Regions from separate parts of the Corynebacterium timonense genome, predicted to be linked through region 2. Evidence: predicted binding sites of a transcription regulator. Region 2 holds the regulator's gene; each other region holds the start of a gene.
The links. The regulator LexA, encoded in region 2, represses DNA repair genes until DNA is damaged. The targets are predictions, from matches to a motif close to CGAACANNTGTTCG.
Positions count from the first base shown of each region.

Region 1: the regulator LexA is predicted to act here: its motif matches at 2,657-2,670, upstream of BLT81_RS07290 (DUF222 domain-containing protein).
Region 3: the regulator LexA is predicted to act here: its motif matches at 1,221-1,234, upstream of BLT81_RS07900 (HNH endonuclease signature motif containing protein).
Region 4: the regulator LexA is predicted to act here: its motif matches at 1,621-1,634, upstream of BLT81_RS06320 (HNH endonuclease signature motif containing protein).

Region 1 covers NZ_LT629765.1:1,545,249-1,549,302, forward strand. The annotation lists gene BLT81_RS07275 (HNH endonuclease signature motif containing protein) at 14-925, opposite strand; gene BLT81_RS07280 (IS3 family transposase) at 961-1,887, opposite strand; AL1L pseudoknot at 1,777-1,905, opposite strand; gene BLT81_RS07285 (transposase) at 1,866-2,177, opposite strand; gene BLT81_RS07290 (DUF222 domain-containing protein) at 2,150-2,551, opposite strand; RNA gene ssrA (transfer-messenger RNA) at 2,841-3,220, opposite strand; gene BLT81_RS07300 (SDR family oxidoreductase) at 3,272-3,904, opposite strand; gene smpB (SsrA-binding protein SmpB) at 3,901-4,054, opposite strand, start outside.
Region 2 covers NZ_LT629765.1:745,298-749,351, forward strand. The annotation lists gene BLT81_RS03600 (uracil-xanthine permease family protein) at 1-642, shown strand, start outside; gene BLT81_RS03605 (DeoR/GlpR family DNA-binding transcription regulator) at 629-1,417, opposite strand; gene BLT81_RS03610 (HPr family phosphocarrier protein) at 1,547-1,813, opposite strand; gene lexA (transcriptional repressor LexA) at 1,879-2,565, opposite strand; gene BLT81_RS12910 (hypothetical protein) at 3,074-3,223, opposite strand; gene nrdR (transcriptional regulator NrdR) at 3,285-3,743, shown strand; gene hrpA (ATP-dependent RNA helicase HrpA) at 3,752-4,054, opposite strand, start outside.
Region 3 covers NZ_LT629765.1:1,672,942-1,676,995, forward strand. The annotation lists gene BLT81_RS07885 (restriction endonuclease) at 1-84, opposite strand, end outside; gene BLT81_RS07890 (PH domain-containing protein) at 105-476, opposite strand; gene BLT81_RS07895 (hypothetical protein) at 506-1,027, opposite strand; gene BLT81_RS07900 (HNH endonuclease signature motif containing protein) at 1,263-2,708, shown strand; gene BLT81_RS07905 (3'-5' exonuclease) at 3,040-4,054, opposite strand, start outside.
Region 4 covers NZ_LT629765.1:1,338,144-1,342,197, reverse strand. The annotation lists gene BLT81_RS06325 (DUF3054 domain-containing protein) at 15-362, shown strand; gene BLT81_RS06320 (HNH endonuclease signature motif containing protein) at 359-1,603, opposite strand; gene coaA (type I pantothenate kinase) at 2,254-3,177, opposite strand; gene glyA (serine hydroxymethyltransferase) at 3,314-4,054, shown strand, end outside.

The DNA of each region.
Region 1 (4,054 bases), 800 kb from region 2:
CGATTCCGGGCATTTAGGATGGTGCGCTCCAGGTGAACTCGTTGAACTCCGCCAGCGTCCGCGCGTCGTCGTTTCGCACCGGCAACCCCCGATCCCTGCTGACATAGCGCGACCCGTCCGGGTAGCAGAAGTGGATGTCACCCTCGTCGCGCAGGATGGTGACGGCACCGTCGCTGACGAGGCTGTGGCACGCCGAGCACAGGGGCAGCAGGTTGTCGAGGTCGGTGGTTCCACCGTCGGCCCAGTCGTGGATGTGGTGCATCTCCATAAACCGCGTATGGGTACAGCCCGGCATGGCGCATTGGCTGCGCCACATGAGCATCAGCGCGTTGATCTGGGCGTTGGTGGCAAGGCGGAACGCGCGTCCAGTGTTGAGCACGAGTCCGGTGCCGTCGACCCGGTTGATCCGGTAGTGAGCGTTGGCGAGGAAACTCTTGACGGCGTCGGAGCCGGCACCGGGGTTCAGCGGCAGGTAGGCGCGCCCGTCGGTGGTCATCACGATGTTGACGTGGGCGCCCGGAGCACGCAGCGGGTTGTTGGGTTGCGACAAAGTGATGTTGATCATGCCCATAAACGCGCTCAGCAGGGCGTCGGCGGTGGGCTGGCCGTACATGGAGGGGGCGGCTGCCAAGCGTTGGGGGTCGAGGACGCCGTCGGCGCCTGTCAGTGTGGACCAGTCGACGCTGCGCCAAGCGAGTTCGCCGGTTTTCAGCGCGGCCATGAGGCGGGCAGCTTCTGCCGGGCTGAAGTTGGCCCACAGGCTGAGGCGCCCGTTGGGGCGTGGGGCGACGCGTACGTAGGAACGCGCCGCTGGCTGAGGGGCGCCGTTGCGGTGTGCGAGGAGGGCGAGTTGGAGGTCGCTATAGGTCAGGGTGCGGGCGAGATCAACGAGTTCGTGTTCGTTGCTGTCGTCGAGGTGTGTCAAGCCCCGAGTTTTGTAGAGGGTCCTATTGTTGTCGATTAGGCCGCTTGGGTGTTCGCGGCGGTGTATTCCTGATGGACCTGGCTCGGTGGGCGGTACCCCAGCGCCGAGTGCACACGGCGGTTGTTGTACCAGCCGACCCATGTCGACGTCGCGACGAGAACATCTCGCAGTGCCGGCCAGGTCCTACGGTCGATGAGTTCAGCTTTGAACACTGAGTTCAGCGCTTCTGCCATCGCGTTGTCGTAGGAGTCTCCCCGCGAGCCAACCGATGCGATAACCTGCGACTGGGCCAAGGTCTCTCCGTAGACGACCGACCTGTACTGCACGCCCCTGTCTGAGTGATGGATCAGACCGGAGACATCTTCACCGGCGCGCAGGCGCGCTGACAAGGCCATGTCAAGTGCGTCTTTAGCCAGCGATGTGCGCATGTGGTTGGTGATCTGCCAGCCAACAATCTCCCGGGTATACGCGTCGAGAACGAACGAGGCATACACCCACCCGACACGCGTGGGGATGTATGTGATATCCGCGACCCACAGCCGGTTCGGCGCATCGACACAAAAGTCGCGCTCGACCAAGTCGACTGGGCAGTTATCGGGGGCAGCGCTGCGGGTCGAGGGCTTTTTCTTCCGGCGCCGGATACCACGGATGCCTTCGAGTGCCATGAGGCGCTCAACGGTGCACCGGGCGACGTGACCGAAGTCACCTTGGCGATTGATCTCAGCCCATAGTTTGCGCGCTCCATAGCAGGAGTAGTTGTCGTCGTAGATGGCACGCAACGCTTTGCGTAGTTGTCGGTCGCGGATAGATCGAGATGATTCAGGCCGGGATTTGTAGGCGTAGTAGGTGCTCAGGGCGATTTTCGCGTCGGTTGCCGCCAAGGCGCGAATAATCGGCTCGACCCCGAACTCCTCCCGGTTGTCGTCGATGAACCGGACGACTACGTGTGTGGGCGCTCGCACTCCGCCGCGAAAAAAGCTGATGCTCTTTTCAAAATCTCGTTGGCGCGCTTCGCTTCAATCAGTTCAGCTCGCAGTCTGCGGTTCTCCGCTGCACAATCCACCGATTCAGCCGGGGTTGCCGCGCCGGATTGTTTATGAGCGCGGACCCAGCCGCGCAGAGTTTCCTTGCTCATTCCGAGCTCGACAGCGATGCGGGATATCGCACCACGAGACGTGTCAGGGTCAGCTTGCGCGTGCAGCACCAGTTCGATGGCGCGCTGCTTCAACTCAGGCGTGTACTTCGAGGGCATGTGTAGGGCTCCTTTTCCAAATTCCTACCCTCTATTAAACCCGGGGCGAACCAGTGAACGGTGAGCAGTCGGGCCTTGGAGTAGGTGATCTCGCCGTTGCGGAACGCGGCGGCCATGACTGGGAAACCGTGCATGGCGCGGGCGATCTTGACGTACTCGTGGGCGGTGGAGGTGGGGATATCGAGAGTGCGGATCAGCCATGTAGCAGTGGTGCGGGCGCCGAAGTGAGACGCGAGGTTGTTGGCGTCGAAAAGCGCGATGGCCCAGAGTGTGTGCGCTTTGCGGCGGGTCACCATGCCGAAGGCGTGTTCGATGGCTGCGGCGATGTCGGCAGGTGCACTTTCGCAGCTGATAGTGGTGGGTGGTGTGGTCATGAGCAAGGCCCCCGTCAGTGTCGATCGTGTGTGTGAATACGACTGTAGCAAGGCCACCGGACATGGGGCGTGGCCTGCTGTTATGCAGGGCGAAAGCCGAGTTATAAAACACACGTTTGAGACGGTCTCGGGGGGCAAAAAGTCCGCAATGCGGACCCGAGGGGAGGTGGCAAGCAGGCAATGCACCTGCGCAAAAAGTCCGCAATGCGGACCCCTCCCCCACTGCGACGCTCTGTGGCGCCGACTCGCATGCACAAACCCCCGGCCGTGATATGGCCGGGGGTTACCGCGGTGGAGATGCCGGGAATTGAACCCGGGTCCTCCGTCACCGCACCAGGGCTTCTCCGTGCGCAGTTTGCGCTACGCCTCTACTCGGCCCTCCGGATCAGGCAAACATGTCCGGATGACGGGCCCAGTTGGTGGAAAAAGTCCCTTCCGCGCCCCACCAACAAGGCCGGAAGGCAAGTCCCCTGAGTCGATGCCAGGTACCGGGACGGGGACAAGCCCGGCCTGACAGACACGCGGTCGCTACTTAGGCAGCGAGGGCGTAGTCACGCTGAGAGTTCTTCTCTGCGTTTATTGTTTGCTGCGACGCTTACGGTGGTCTCCAGCCTGCACCGGCACGCTTCCCCTGGTTTGATCAACGGAGTCGAAACCAAAATCATCCCCATTGCCTACGGCGGGATATGCAGTGACCGTAGGAGAAATTACTCTAGCCGGTTAGGGCGCAATGCGCAAGAACTCGACGGTCGCGTCCGCATCGACGGCCAGCCGGACGGCCCTGGCCACGGCGGTGGCGGGCATCTTCGGGCCGTTCTCGTCGGCGGCGAGCATGTCCGTATCGGTGCGGCCCGGGTGCACGGAGGTCACACGGATGCGCCCCCGCTCCTCTTCCCGCAGGGCATCGGTGAATCCGCGCAGCGCGAACTTGGAGGCGCAGTACGCTGTGGCGTTTTCGATGCCCGTGAAGCCGGCGCCCGAGTTAATCGTGATCAACAGGCCGTTCGAGCGGCGCAGCGCGGGCAGCAACGCCCGGGTGAGCTCGATGCCGGCGAAGACGTTGACCTCGAAAGTGTCGCGCCATTGGGCGTCGCTCAGCTCGGCGAAGCTCCCCTTCGGGAAAACGCCCGCGGCATGGACGAACACGTCGAGGGCGTCAATCTCGGCGGCCGCGTGGCGGATGGCGACCGGGTCGCGCAGGTCCACCTCGAAGGGCTCCGCGGAGGGCAGCTGCGCCACGATGCCGCTCGCGTCGCTGCTCGCCCCCGCCAGGATGTGGTGGTCGGAGGAGAGTTCCTCGGCGATCGCGCGGCCGATGCCTCGCGACGCCCCGGTGATGAGAGCCTTCTTCATGCTTTAATCCCCTTGAACTTGCGGCCGAGGTCACGGGCGATCTCCCGGTCCTCGGTGCGGCGTTTGATGGCCTGGCGCTTATCGTAGTCCTGCTTACCCTGGGCGAGCCCCAACTCCACCTTGACCTTTCCCTCCTTGAGGTACAGGGAC
Region 2 (4,054 bases):
CTGCCGCAGTTCCACACCCCCGAGTTCCACCTTTCCGCCGTTCTGGTTACCCTGCCGGCCGTGGTAGTGCTCGTCGCCGAAAACGTTGGCCACGTCAAAGCGGTCGGGGAGATGACGGGAGCCGACCTGAACGGCTACCAGGGCCGCGCACTTATCGGCGACGGCGTGGCCACCACGCTGGCGGGCGGTTTCGGCGGCTCAGCCACGACGACCTACGCGGAAAACATCGGGGTCATGGCGGCGACCAGGGTGTACTCTACGGCCGCGTACTGGGTCGCCGCGGTGTTCGCGATCGTCTTGGCGTTCATCCCGAAGTTCGGCGCGGTCATCTTCACCATCCCCGCGGGCGTGCTCGGTGGCGCCTGCCTCGTGCTTTATGGGCTGATCGGCATGCTCGGCGTGCGCATCTGGCAGGACAACCGGGTGGATTTTACCCACCCGGCGAACCTCACGGCAGCTGCGGTCGCGTTGATCGTGGGGATTGGCAACCTCTCGCTCACCGTCGGGCCGGTGCAGCTCGAGGGCATCGCCCTCGGATCGGTGGGCATCATCGTCATCTACCCCCTCATGCGCTGGGCATTCCGGACGCTCGGGGAGGGGCGCTACGACGGGTTCGAGAAGCCGGGAGCTACTCGCCGCTGACGACGACGAGCTCGATGCCGTGGTTCTCGAACTCAGCAAGCAAGGAGGCGGGGGCCGCGTCGTCGATGATGAGAACGTCGATGTCTGCCAGCCCGGCGAAGCTAACGAGATAGTCGGTGCCCAGCTTTGTCGAATCGCAGAGCACCACGACCTTACGTGCGTTGGTGATCATCGCGGCTTTGACGGCGGCCTCCTGCGGGTCCGCGGACGACAGGCCGTGATCAACAGTAAGGGCGTTCGTGCCGATGAACGCGACGTCGGCGGTCATGAGCGCCAGAGTGCGCAGAGGGGTGTCACCCACTACCGCCTGAGACAATGCTCGGACCGTCCCACCCAACAGCTGGACGTTGGTCATGCCCTCGCCGGAAAGCTCGAGCGCGACGGGGAGGGACCGGGTGACGATAGGCCAGGACGCTGCGCGAGGGTCGTCGACGAGCAGGGCGGCCAGGCTGCTGATCGTTGAACCAGAGTCGAGAAAGATCCCGTCCGTGGATTCATCCGGGAGGTAGTCGAGGGCGGCGCGCGCGATCGCCGTCTTCGCCCCCGACGAAGAGCGGTAACGCGCGTCCAGGGGCATCTCGGCGGTGAGGAACGACTGGCTAGCCACCGCGCCCCCGTGGACGCGGTGGACACTGCCCTCCTTGCTCAGCGCGGCAAGGTCGCGGCGGATGGTTTCCGCGGTGACGTCGAAACGCTCCGCGAGCGCGCTCACGCTGACCCGGCCTTCGATGGCGGTCAGCGACGCGATCTGGCGTTTACGTTCTTCTGCGTACATGCGTGGCCTCCGCGCGAAAAAATTGGGGCGTCACCGAGTGGAGCGCCGGTCACATTGTTTCAGAACTCGGAGAACACCACCGGAGGTGGGGGCGTCATGCCCGATTCCTACCCCCGAGTGGGGGTTGTGCTACTCGTCGAGATTGGAGGCGATGAGCTCGGCGATCTTCGTCACGGCTTCGGCGTTGTCGGAGGTCACGGTAACCTCGTCGCCGAACTCCGCGCCCATGGCCATGATCATGAGGGAGGAGGCGGCGTCGGCGCCGTCGTCCTCGTCGTCGCCCGCGAGGGTAAGCGTGATGTCTTCGTCATACTCGCCTGCCGCCTCGGCGATCACGGATGCGGGGCGGGCGTGGAGCCCGACGGTCGAGCCAACTTTGACGGTTGTAGAAGCCATGGTGCGGCACCTTTCTGCTGAAAATATGTCGGCGTTGCGTACCCCGCCCAGTGTAAGGGGGCGGGCTACAGCGTGCGGAAAACCGAGACAACGCGCCCCATAATCTGCGCCTCATCTCCGTTGATGGGGGAGAACGCGTCGTTGTGGGGCAGAAGCCACACGCCGGTGGAATCGCGGTGGAACTCCTTGACGGTCGCCTCGCCGTCGAGAAGCGCGGCGACGAACTCGCCTTCCTCGGCGACCGGCTGCGAGCGGACAACCACCCAGTCCCCATCGAGGATGCCAGCGTCGCGCATGGATTCGCCGACGACGCGGAGCATGAACAGCTCGCCGTCGCCGAGCAGCTCATCGGGGAGGGGGAGGTAGCTGTCCACGTTCTGCTCGGCGAGAATCGGCGAGCCCGCAGCAATCTGGCCGACGACCGGGATGTAGCGGGCAGGGGAAACGTCCTCAGGGGTCTCCGTCTGCGGGCTCGTCTTCGGCCCTTTTTTCGGGGCCTCAGGCAGATGGCGCAGGTCCACTGCGCGCGGCTTGTTCGGGTCGCGCCGCAGAAAACCCTTCTTCTCGAGCTCCTTGAGCTGGTACGCCACGGAGGAAGTCGACTGCAGCCCCGCGGCGTCGCCGATCTCACGGATGCTGGGCGGGTAGCCGCGCAGGACCACGGCGTCACGAATGACCTCGAGGATGCGGCGCTGCCGGTCCGACAGAACGCTGGTGTCGAGGGTGGTGGGGTCGTACTTTTTGCGTGCCATGTTCCTTGCCTTGAGGGGTCTGTGAAGTTCGTGTCGTGAGTGCCTGTCCGGGCGCCGCGCGCCGTGCGGGAGGGGTAGTAACCCACCCGGCGCTTGATGCCGTAGCGGCGTCTGCGTCGTGTCCCAAAATAGCAGATGTGGCAAGGGTGTTCGAGATTTATGGCTCATGTCTGGACACGTGCGTGTTCGACTGCTATAAATCGAACATGAGAGCGGAAGTCGAACATCCGAGCGAGGGTGCGGGCGACGTGTCCGCTCGGTTTTTACTCTGAGTGCACGATCCACCGTCGCAAGAAAGTGAGACAGAAATGACCATCATCGCACCTCGTCACACCGCCGTCGCGCCGAACAACGCGCAGCGCTCACGGTGCCCGGTCCCGGCCGCTGTCTGGGACATCCCCGACGTCTCGGTTCGCAACGCGCGCGGCGGCGCCGTGCGCAGCCTCGGGGGCGATGTTCGAACGGGAGATTGTTCGAACGAGGGGCCGGATAGTGTACAGGGGACCGTTCACTTATCCCGCCACGAATCCCGGGCGAGCGCCTTGATGGGCGCCGGGTTCGGGCTTGCGCTGCTGGTGGGGTCGGCGCTTGGTGGGATCCTCGACACGTCGCCGGAGCCCGCTGTCCCGGCGAGCGCACCGAGTACATCGTTTGCCACGTCGGGGCGCTAGGTTGCCACGCTCGTCCGAAAGCGTGAGGGCGAGGTAGACTCACTCCCCGTGTATTGCCCGTTTTGCCACAATGAACAGTCCCGCGTGATGGACTCCCGCGTCGTCGACAGCGGCGCGGCGATCAGGCGGCGCCGCGAATGCACCGAATGCGGCGGGCGTTTTACCACCGTGGAAAAAGCCGTGCTTACCGTAGTGAAGCGCAACGGCGTAAGCGAGCCGTTCGACCGCGACAAACTCATCGTCGGCGTGCGGCGAGCCTGCCAGGGGCGGGACGTCTCGGACGACGCGCTGAAACGGCTCGCGCAGCAGGTCGAGGAGACCGTGCGTAGCCACGGCAGCTCCCAGGTCAATGCCAACGACATCGGATTGGCCGTGCTCGAGCCGTTGCGCGTGCTCGACGAGGTCGCCTACCTACGGTTCGCCTCCGTGTACAAATCCTTCGAATCCGCCGAAGACTTCGAATCCGAAATTCGCCTCATGCGACGTAAGGACCGAGAAGACTTCTAAGCGCGCCCTTACGCTAGCTTCTCGATCATCTTCTCCACGCGCCTTTGGCTCACAGGCTCCGCCGTCCCCAATCGTTGCGCGAAGAGGCTGACCCGGAGCTCCTCGATCCTCCAGACGACGTCCTTGTACGCCGCGGTCTTCTCCCGCCCAGCGGGCAGGCGCGACATTTTCGCTTTCAGCGTTTTCTTCACCGAATCGATCACCGCCTGGCGCTCGGCGTCCCGGTCGGGATCGCGGCCCATGTCCTCCAGTCGAATGCGCATCGCTTCGACGTAGCGCGGCACGTGCTGCAGGCGCTCGACGCCGTGGAC
Region 3 (4,054 bases), 930 kb from region 2:
CCAACCGATGCTGACAAAGCCCTGTTCGACCAGCTCTTCTTTGAGCGCGTCGTTGTGCAGGCCCCAGATACGTTTTTCCACCATTGCAACTTTCCTTACTTCTTTTACACCGCCCCCAACACGGCCTGGCTGATCAGCATGTCGATGCGGCGCACATCGAGGTCGCGGCCGACCTTGATCTTGATCTTTCCGGCGCGCGTCCACAGCTCGATCTCCGCGTTGAAGTCGAGCGTGCCGGCGTTTTCGGTGGACCACATGTTGATCGCCGAGTACGGCAGCGAGTAGACCTCCACCTTCTTGCCGCGAATGCCCTGCGCGTCGCGGACGATGAGGCGGTGGCTGGTGAAGATGGCGCTGTCGCGGAAGGTTTTGAAGGCCACGATGGCCTGCTCGCCGGGCACGAGCATGGTGGAGACATCGTCGGGGATCGCGATTTCCTGCACGAACGTCCACTCGGTAATGGCTGCGGTTTCCATGTGTTCTCCTTTTCAGATGGGTACTCGAATTAGTCCTGTTCGCGGTAGGAGCGCTCCGCACGCCTCTGGCGCTCGGCTGTCCAATCGCTGCCGACGATCGCTGACATCATACGGCGATCGGAGGTGATGACGTCGTAAAGCTCGCGCGCGATGAGATAGAGCGTGCCGTCTTCGGCGCCCTTCCCGATCAAGCCCTCCGACATGCGCTCGCGGTTGCCGAAGACGACGAACCACGTGGCCAGCTGTTCGAGGTCGAAGCTCTCCGCTTCCCGTTCGCTGATGAAGCGGAAGTCGTCGCGGTGGCGCTGCCAGTCGATGCCGAGAAATTCGGTCAGGTAGATCCCGCACCAGATTCCGTTCCACAACCACCTGGGGTAGGTGGGGAAACCGAGGGCGATTACGCCGTTCCCCTGCTTCTCCGCCTCGCGCCAGGCAGGTCTGTACCCGCCAGCCAGGTTGCCGCGAAGCTTCTCGACACCCTCGAGCAGCTCACGCGGTTCCAACACATCCGGGGACCGGTCGAACGTTTCCTGTCCGCCGCGTTCAGACATGTTGTCTCTCCTTGGGTGGGTGCCGGGTCAGGCGGTCAGGCCGTGGTGGCTCCCCGGCTCTGTTGTTCGCTGCGATCACCGTAGAACACGGTCCGGACATGGACCGCGCACCGTTCGAACAACTTTCGAAATCCCAGTTCACCGGCGCCAATTGACGCCTGCGAGAATTCTTTCGAAGAAAACCTTGACCCACCGAACATGCGTGCTATTATGGGTTCGTAACCAAGGGGGTGAAATGGACAAGCTCAGCAGGATCAACGACCAGCTCGAATCGCTTTTCGACGACCTATCCAGCCTGTTCGCCGACCCCGATACGCTCGCCTTCGCCGACGTGCACTGCCAGATGGAGCGCCTCGAACGCATCGCCAACACCAAGGCTGCCATCGACGCCGCCTTCGCCTATATTTGCGAGCGCGACGATGCTGGCCGCAGCGTCGGCTCGCGATACCCCACCGCCTACCTGACCGAGAAACTCGGCATCTCCCGGTCCGAGGCCTACAGCCGGCTCTCGCGCGGCCGGAAGCTTTACGCCCCTCCCGAGCCCGCGCCCGATACCCCTGACTCAACCGACGAGCCCAACCACGACGAAAAAGAGAAGAAGGACCGCCGACGCGCACAAGACCGCGCCGGGGAAGTTTCCGCCGAAAAACAGCGCATCATCGACCGGGAGCTCGAGGCCCTGCTCCCCGGTGCCAGCCCGAACCGGGCGCAGCTGCTCGCCGACGCTCTCGACGCTGCGGCGGGGAGGAGCCCCGAGGATCTGCGACGCTGGGTGCGCCGCCGCGTCGACCAGGCGAACGCCCGGGCACCCAAACCCGACCGCCCCAAAGACCCCCGCGGGCCCTACCGCAACCGGTCCGCGCACATCGGCGCACAACGCACCGACGGTTCGTGCGACATCACCATCACGGCGCCAGCCGGGGAGGCCGCGCTGATCAAAGCTCTCCTCGACGCGGGCCTGCGCCCGGGAAGCAACCTGCCGGAGGACCAGGCGGACAAGGACTCTCGCACGCCGGCGCAGCGCCGCTTCGACCAGCTTGCAGCCATCTTCAACCACTACGAGTCCACCCGCTCCAGTGCAGGGAACACCGGATCCGCCCAGGGCGCGGCCTCCGTGGTCGTCTCCATCACCCTCGACGATCTCGCGGAAGCCGACTACGCCACGCGTTTCTCCACGAACACGGGCATCGACATCAACTGCTACGACCTGCTGCGTCTCGGACTGTCCGGCTCGGACTTCATCGTCCAGTTCGACAGAGCCATCGGCATGCCGCTTTCCATCGGCAAGACCCGCCTGGCGAACCTGCCCCAGCGCCTCGTCCTCCTCGCCGCCCAGGGCGTCTGCGCCTGGGAGGGCTGCACCACCCCCTTCAGCGAGCTGGAGATCCACCACCTCATCCCCTACGCGGGCGGAGGGCCGACCGACATCGAGAACCTGGTCGGCCTGTGCAGGCAGCACCACCGGTGCAACAATGACAACCGCGACTTCTCCGGCGGCCTCAGACACACGCAACGGGACCCGAGAAGCGAGCGCGTCGGAGTTGCTCACCCGGACGGGACGATCCACTTCAACAACACCGACGACGCCACCCACGCCCCCGGCCTGCGGCTGCGCCACCGCGCGCCGCGCTACCCGCAACCGGCCGGAGGGGACCCACCCCTGTTCACCGACCCGTCGTAAACCTTCGACGCGCAGCCCCGCGCTGCGCGGACTCCCCGTGCCGTGAAACGCCCACGTCGCCGGAAGCGATACTCCACTCATTCGGAACTGTTTCGTTCTTGGCCTGTACGGGAGTGGGCCGAGATCTCACGCCCACGCGCATCGTAAAACGCGACCGCGCAGAATACCTCGCTCGTGCCGCTTTCATACCCACAGCCACGAGCGGCCGAGGCCGCCAGTTCCGCCGCCCCCCTCACCCGGACCGGGAAAGGCAAAAGCGCACAGCACGCACGTTCCTCGAGGTGGCGCGGCCGCGTCGGTGCCTTGCCCAGTTGGCTGGAACGCGAAGCTCCTACAGCGCGCGGACGATGTCGGCCCACTCGTCCTGGTAGCGGTGCCGGAACACCGCGGTCGTGCGGCGGCGCGGGGCGCTGGCCTCCAGCCCAAGCGCCTGGTTAATCCGGCCCAGGGCCGCGTCCGGGTCCGCGGCCAAATCGGGGTCGAGGCCCATCGACGACAGCAGGCCGGCGAGGCCGCCCAGCGTGTCGTCGTGTGGCGGCGCCGCGGTGACGTCGAAACGCTCAGGCTCAAACGTCAGCCACACCCTGTCGCCGAGCTGAACGCCGAGCTCCTCGAGGAAGCGGCGGATCGTGGAGCCCGACGCCTGGCGGAGCCGGTTCACGCGAATGGTGTAAGGACCCAGCCGGCTGGGCACCTGCGTTTCCCCGTCGACGCGCGCGTTGTACAAGGCCGCCACGGCCCGCGGAAGAAGAAACCCCGAGCCCCGCAGGTGGTCGCGAGTGACGGTCACGAGGAGCTGCCACACCCCGTCGCGCTTGTAGAGGTGCTTCGCCTCCTGCGGGTCGCCCTCGAGCAGCTCGTCGCGGGTGTGGCTGCGGGTCACTGTGCCGTCGACAAGCGTGAAGTCGACCCCGCCGACGTAGGTGCGCACGGAGCTTTCGCTGATGTTGCGTTGCGGGGCCTCTGCAAGGAGGGTGCTGAGCTCGACGCTGCCGTCCTCGGATTCGTCGATGCGGCGCGCGATCCAGTCGACGATCGTGGAGTACTCCTCCATCCCCCACTCGGCGAGGGCGTAGGTGCCGTTGGAGACGCGGGCAATGCGCTCGTCGACCGCGAGCTGGTTCGCCATCGAGCGAACGCTGTCGGGCGTGCCGGCACGCTCGGCGAGCTCCGCGGCCGGCAGCGGCCGCTGCTCCACGGACAGGATGGCCACGGCCCGGTCCTGGTGGCTCTTCGCCCGCGCGAAGAGCGCGCCGCCGTTGAGCGCGGCCACCTCCGGCCTCTGCTCGAGCAGGCGGACCGCATCGTCCGTCGAACTCTCAAGGAGCCCCGCCAGGCGCTCGACG
Region 4 (4,054 bases), 590 kb from region 2:
TGTACTTCCCTGTCATGTTGCACAAGCCCTACGCCATCGCTGCCGATTTCGTTGCCATCGCTGCCTTCGCCCTTCTCGCCCGCGCCGCTCACCAGATCGAAGAGATGCCGTTGACGTTTCTTGGTTGGCTCGAGACCTTTGTTCCCTTCGGCGTCGGCCTGGCCCTTGCGTGGCTTGCGGTGCGGCGCAACACGGGGTGGTTGATTTGGCTGATCACCCTGGTCGTCGGCCTGATCATGTGGGGTTTCTCCCGTGACAAGCTGCCTCACTGGTCCTTCGTTGTCGTCACCGGTGCCACCTGCGCCCTGCTCATGCTCGGCTGGCGTGGCATCGCGAAGCTCGTGCTGGCGAGGCGCTTTTAGACCCAGCTGAGCTCGTTGTACTCCTCCAGCGTCCGGGCGTCGTCGTTGCGCACCGGCAGCCCGCGGTCTGTGCTGACGTAGCGCACCCCGCCCGGGCCCAGGAAATGAAAGTCCCCACCGTCGCGCAAAATGGTGATGCGGTTGTCGCTGACGAGGCTGTGGCACGCCGAACACAACGGCAGCAAGTTGTCCAGGTCCGTCGGCCCGCCATCAGCCCAGTCGTGGACGTGGTGCATTTCTATAAAGCGCGTGTGACTGCACCCGGGCATCGCGCACTGGTGACGCCACATGAGCATCAGCGCGTTGACCTGGGCGTCGGAGGCAAGCCGAAACGCGCGCCCACTGTTGAGCACCAGCCCTGTGTCGTCGACCCTGTTGAGCCGGTAGGAGGCGTTGGCGAGGAAGTTTTTCACCGCCTCTGAAGGCGCACCAGGGTTGTAGGGCAGGTAGGCCTTGCCGTCGGTGGTCATAACGACATTGACATGCGCCCCGGGTGCGCGCAACGGGTTACGCGGCCGCGACAACGTCATGTTCACCATGCCCATGAACGCGCTGACCAGCACTTCCCCGATGGGCAGGCCGAAACCGGAGCAGCCGCGTGTTTTCTTATCCTGGCGGTCCATTTCAGCGTCGATACGCTCCGGATCCACTGTCCCGTCGTTGCCTGCTAAGGATGTCCAGTCCACGTCGTGCCAGGCGAGTTCCCCGACCTTCATCGCCGCCATCACACGCGCGCCTTCCGCCGCGTTGAAGTCCGCCCACAGCTTTATACGCCCATCCGGCGCGGCTTTTAGACGCACGTAGGACGTCCTCGTCGCTTTCTTTGCTGGCTGGCGGAATTGCAGCAGCGCGATCTCCAACTCGTGAAACGTCATGGTGCAGGCCAGCTCCACCAGCTCAGCCTCGTTGTCCTTTGTGAGCAGCGGCAGTATCAATCTGACCTTGGAGTAGTTTGTTCGCCCCTCCAAGAATGCTTGTGCCATCACCTCGAAGCGCAGCATTGCGCGGGCAACCCTGACGTACTCGTGGGCGGTGGAGTTCGGCACCGCGATGCTCCTAACAAGCCATAATGCGGTCGTTTGTGCGCCGAACTGGGGGGCGAGCCCGAGGACGTCGAAAAGTGCTATGGCGTAGAGTATCTGCGCCTTGCGGCGCGAGAATACGCCGAACCCTTTTTCGATGGTGTGCGCGATATGCAAGGGTGCGCTGTCCCTGCTGACGGTGGTTGGTGGTGTGTCCATTGCTCCCCCAAGCGTGTCGATCGTGTGTTTGATTGACAGTATAACGACGCGTCGGACATGTGGGTTGAGCTGGATAAAGGCAGCTTTTCGACGTTTGTATAGCGCGCGTGTTTGAGCGGGGCGGACTATGCAATGCGTACCGATCAACGCCCGACCGTCGAGCGCCCGGCTATGCAATGCAGACCGATCAGCGCCCGACCACCAAGCGCACCGACTATGCACTGCAGACCGATCAACCCCCCGAGCGCCAAGCGCCCCGACTATGCAATGCAGACCGATCAACCCCCGAGCGCCAAGCGCCCCGACTATGCAATGCAGACCGATCAACCCCCCGAGCGCCAAGCGCACCGACTATGCAATGCAGACCGATCAACCCCCCGAGCGCCAAAACTATGCAATGCATACATGTCGGCCCCGAAGCGGACGGGCCCGAAACTATGCAATGCAGACCGATCAACCCCCCCGACCACCTAGCGCCGCGACTATGCAATGCATACGGGGCACCCCAACCGTCAAGTGCACCGGCTATGCAATGCATACACCCCGGCCCCAAGCGGACGGGCCCGAAACTATGCAATGCATACGGACCGACTCCCTGTCAGTGCTCACACGTTCACAACCTGCCGAGGAAGTACATCTAGTGCTCGGGGCTACAGCTTGCGCATGCGCACGCGCTCGACGGAGTGGTCGGGGCCCTTGCGGAGCACGAGGGAGGCGCGCACCCGCGTGGGAAGGATGTTTTCGACGAGGTTCGGCAGGTTGATGGACTGCCAAATCTCGCGCGCCTCCCGCGTGGCCTGCTCGTCGTCGAGATCGGCGAAGCGGGCGAAGTGGGCGCCGGGCTGGCGGAAGGCGGTGGTGCGCAGCTTGAGGAAGCGGTCGATGTACCACTGCTCGATGTGTTCGGTGGCGGCGTCGACGTAGAGGGAGAAGTCAAACAGGTCGGAGACCATGAGCGTCGGGCCCGTCTGCAGAACGTTCAACCCCTCGAGGATGAGGATGTCCGGCTGGCGCACGACCTGGTACTCGCCGGGGACGATGTCGTAGGCGTTGTGCGAGTAGACGGGCGCAAGCACCTCGCGGTTGCCCGACTTGACCTCGGTGACAAACCGCATGAGCCGGCGCCGGTCGTAGGATTCCGGGAAGCCTTTGCGGCCCATGAGCTTGCGCTCGCGCAGGACGGTGCCAGGGTAGAGGAACCCGTCGGTGGTCACGAGATCGACCCGGGGGTGGGACTCCCAGCGCTGGAGCAGCACTTGGAGGACGCGCGCGGTGGTGGATTTGCCCACAGCGACTGAGCCTGCGAGGCCGATGACGTAGGGCACGTGGATGGGCGCGCCGATGAAGGTCTCCGTGGCCGCGGTAAGCTTCTGTCGCGCCAGAACTTGCAGGTGGATCAGGCGTGAGACGGGGAGGTAGATCTCGGAAACCTCGTTCAGGTCGAGGTTCTCGCCGATGCCGCTGAGTTGGACCACCTCGTCCTCGGTGAGGACCTGGGGCCACGCAGCGCGCCTCTTGCGCCACGCTTCTCGCGGGAAATCAACGTAGGGGCCGGACTCAACAGCACGGGACATGAACACCATTGTGTCATTCTTAGAATAAGCGCGGAAAAGTGGGTGCCGGCAGTTCCTTCGATGAATATACTGCTTGGTACGCCCATTTTTGGGGGCGTGTCTGCAAATAAGAAATCCACCGAAAGGACTCGAGCACGTGTCTGACGACCTCCGCTACCAAGATCTTGCCTCATTCGACCCCGAAGTCCACGAGGCCATCCGCAACGAGCTCGGGCGTCAGCGCGAGACGCTGGAGATGATCGCATCCGAAAACTTTGTCCCGCGCTCCGTGCTGCAGGCGCAGGGATCGGTGTTCACCAACAAGTACGCCGAGGGCTACCCGGGGCGTCGGTACTACGGCGGCTGCGAATTCGCTGACGTCGTCGAGGACCTGGCACGTGACCGCGCCAAGGAGGTATTCGGGGCGCAGTACGCCAACGTGCAGCCGCACTCGGGCGCGCAGGCGAACGCCGCCGTCCTCATGGCGCTGGCTGAGCCGGGCGACACCATCCTCGGCCTCGACCTGGCTCACGGCGGTCACCTCACCCACGGCATGAAAATCAACTTCTCCGGCCGCCTGTACAAAGTCGCCGCCTACCAGGTGGAAAAGGACACGCACACCATCGACATGGCCAAGCTGCGCGAGCAGGCTCGCGAGGTCAAGCCAAAGGTCATCATCGCTGGTTGGTCCGCTTACCCGCGCCAGCAGGACTTCGCCGAGTTCCGCTCCATCGCCGACGAGGTCGGCGCCTACCTGTGGGTCGACATGGCGCACTTCGCGGGCCTCGTGGCTGCCGGCCTGCACCCCAACCCGGTGCCGCACGCGCACGTCGTGTCCTCCACCGTCCACAAGACCATCGGCGGTCCGCGCTCCGGCTTCATCCTGACCAACGACCTT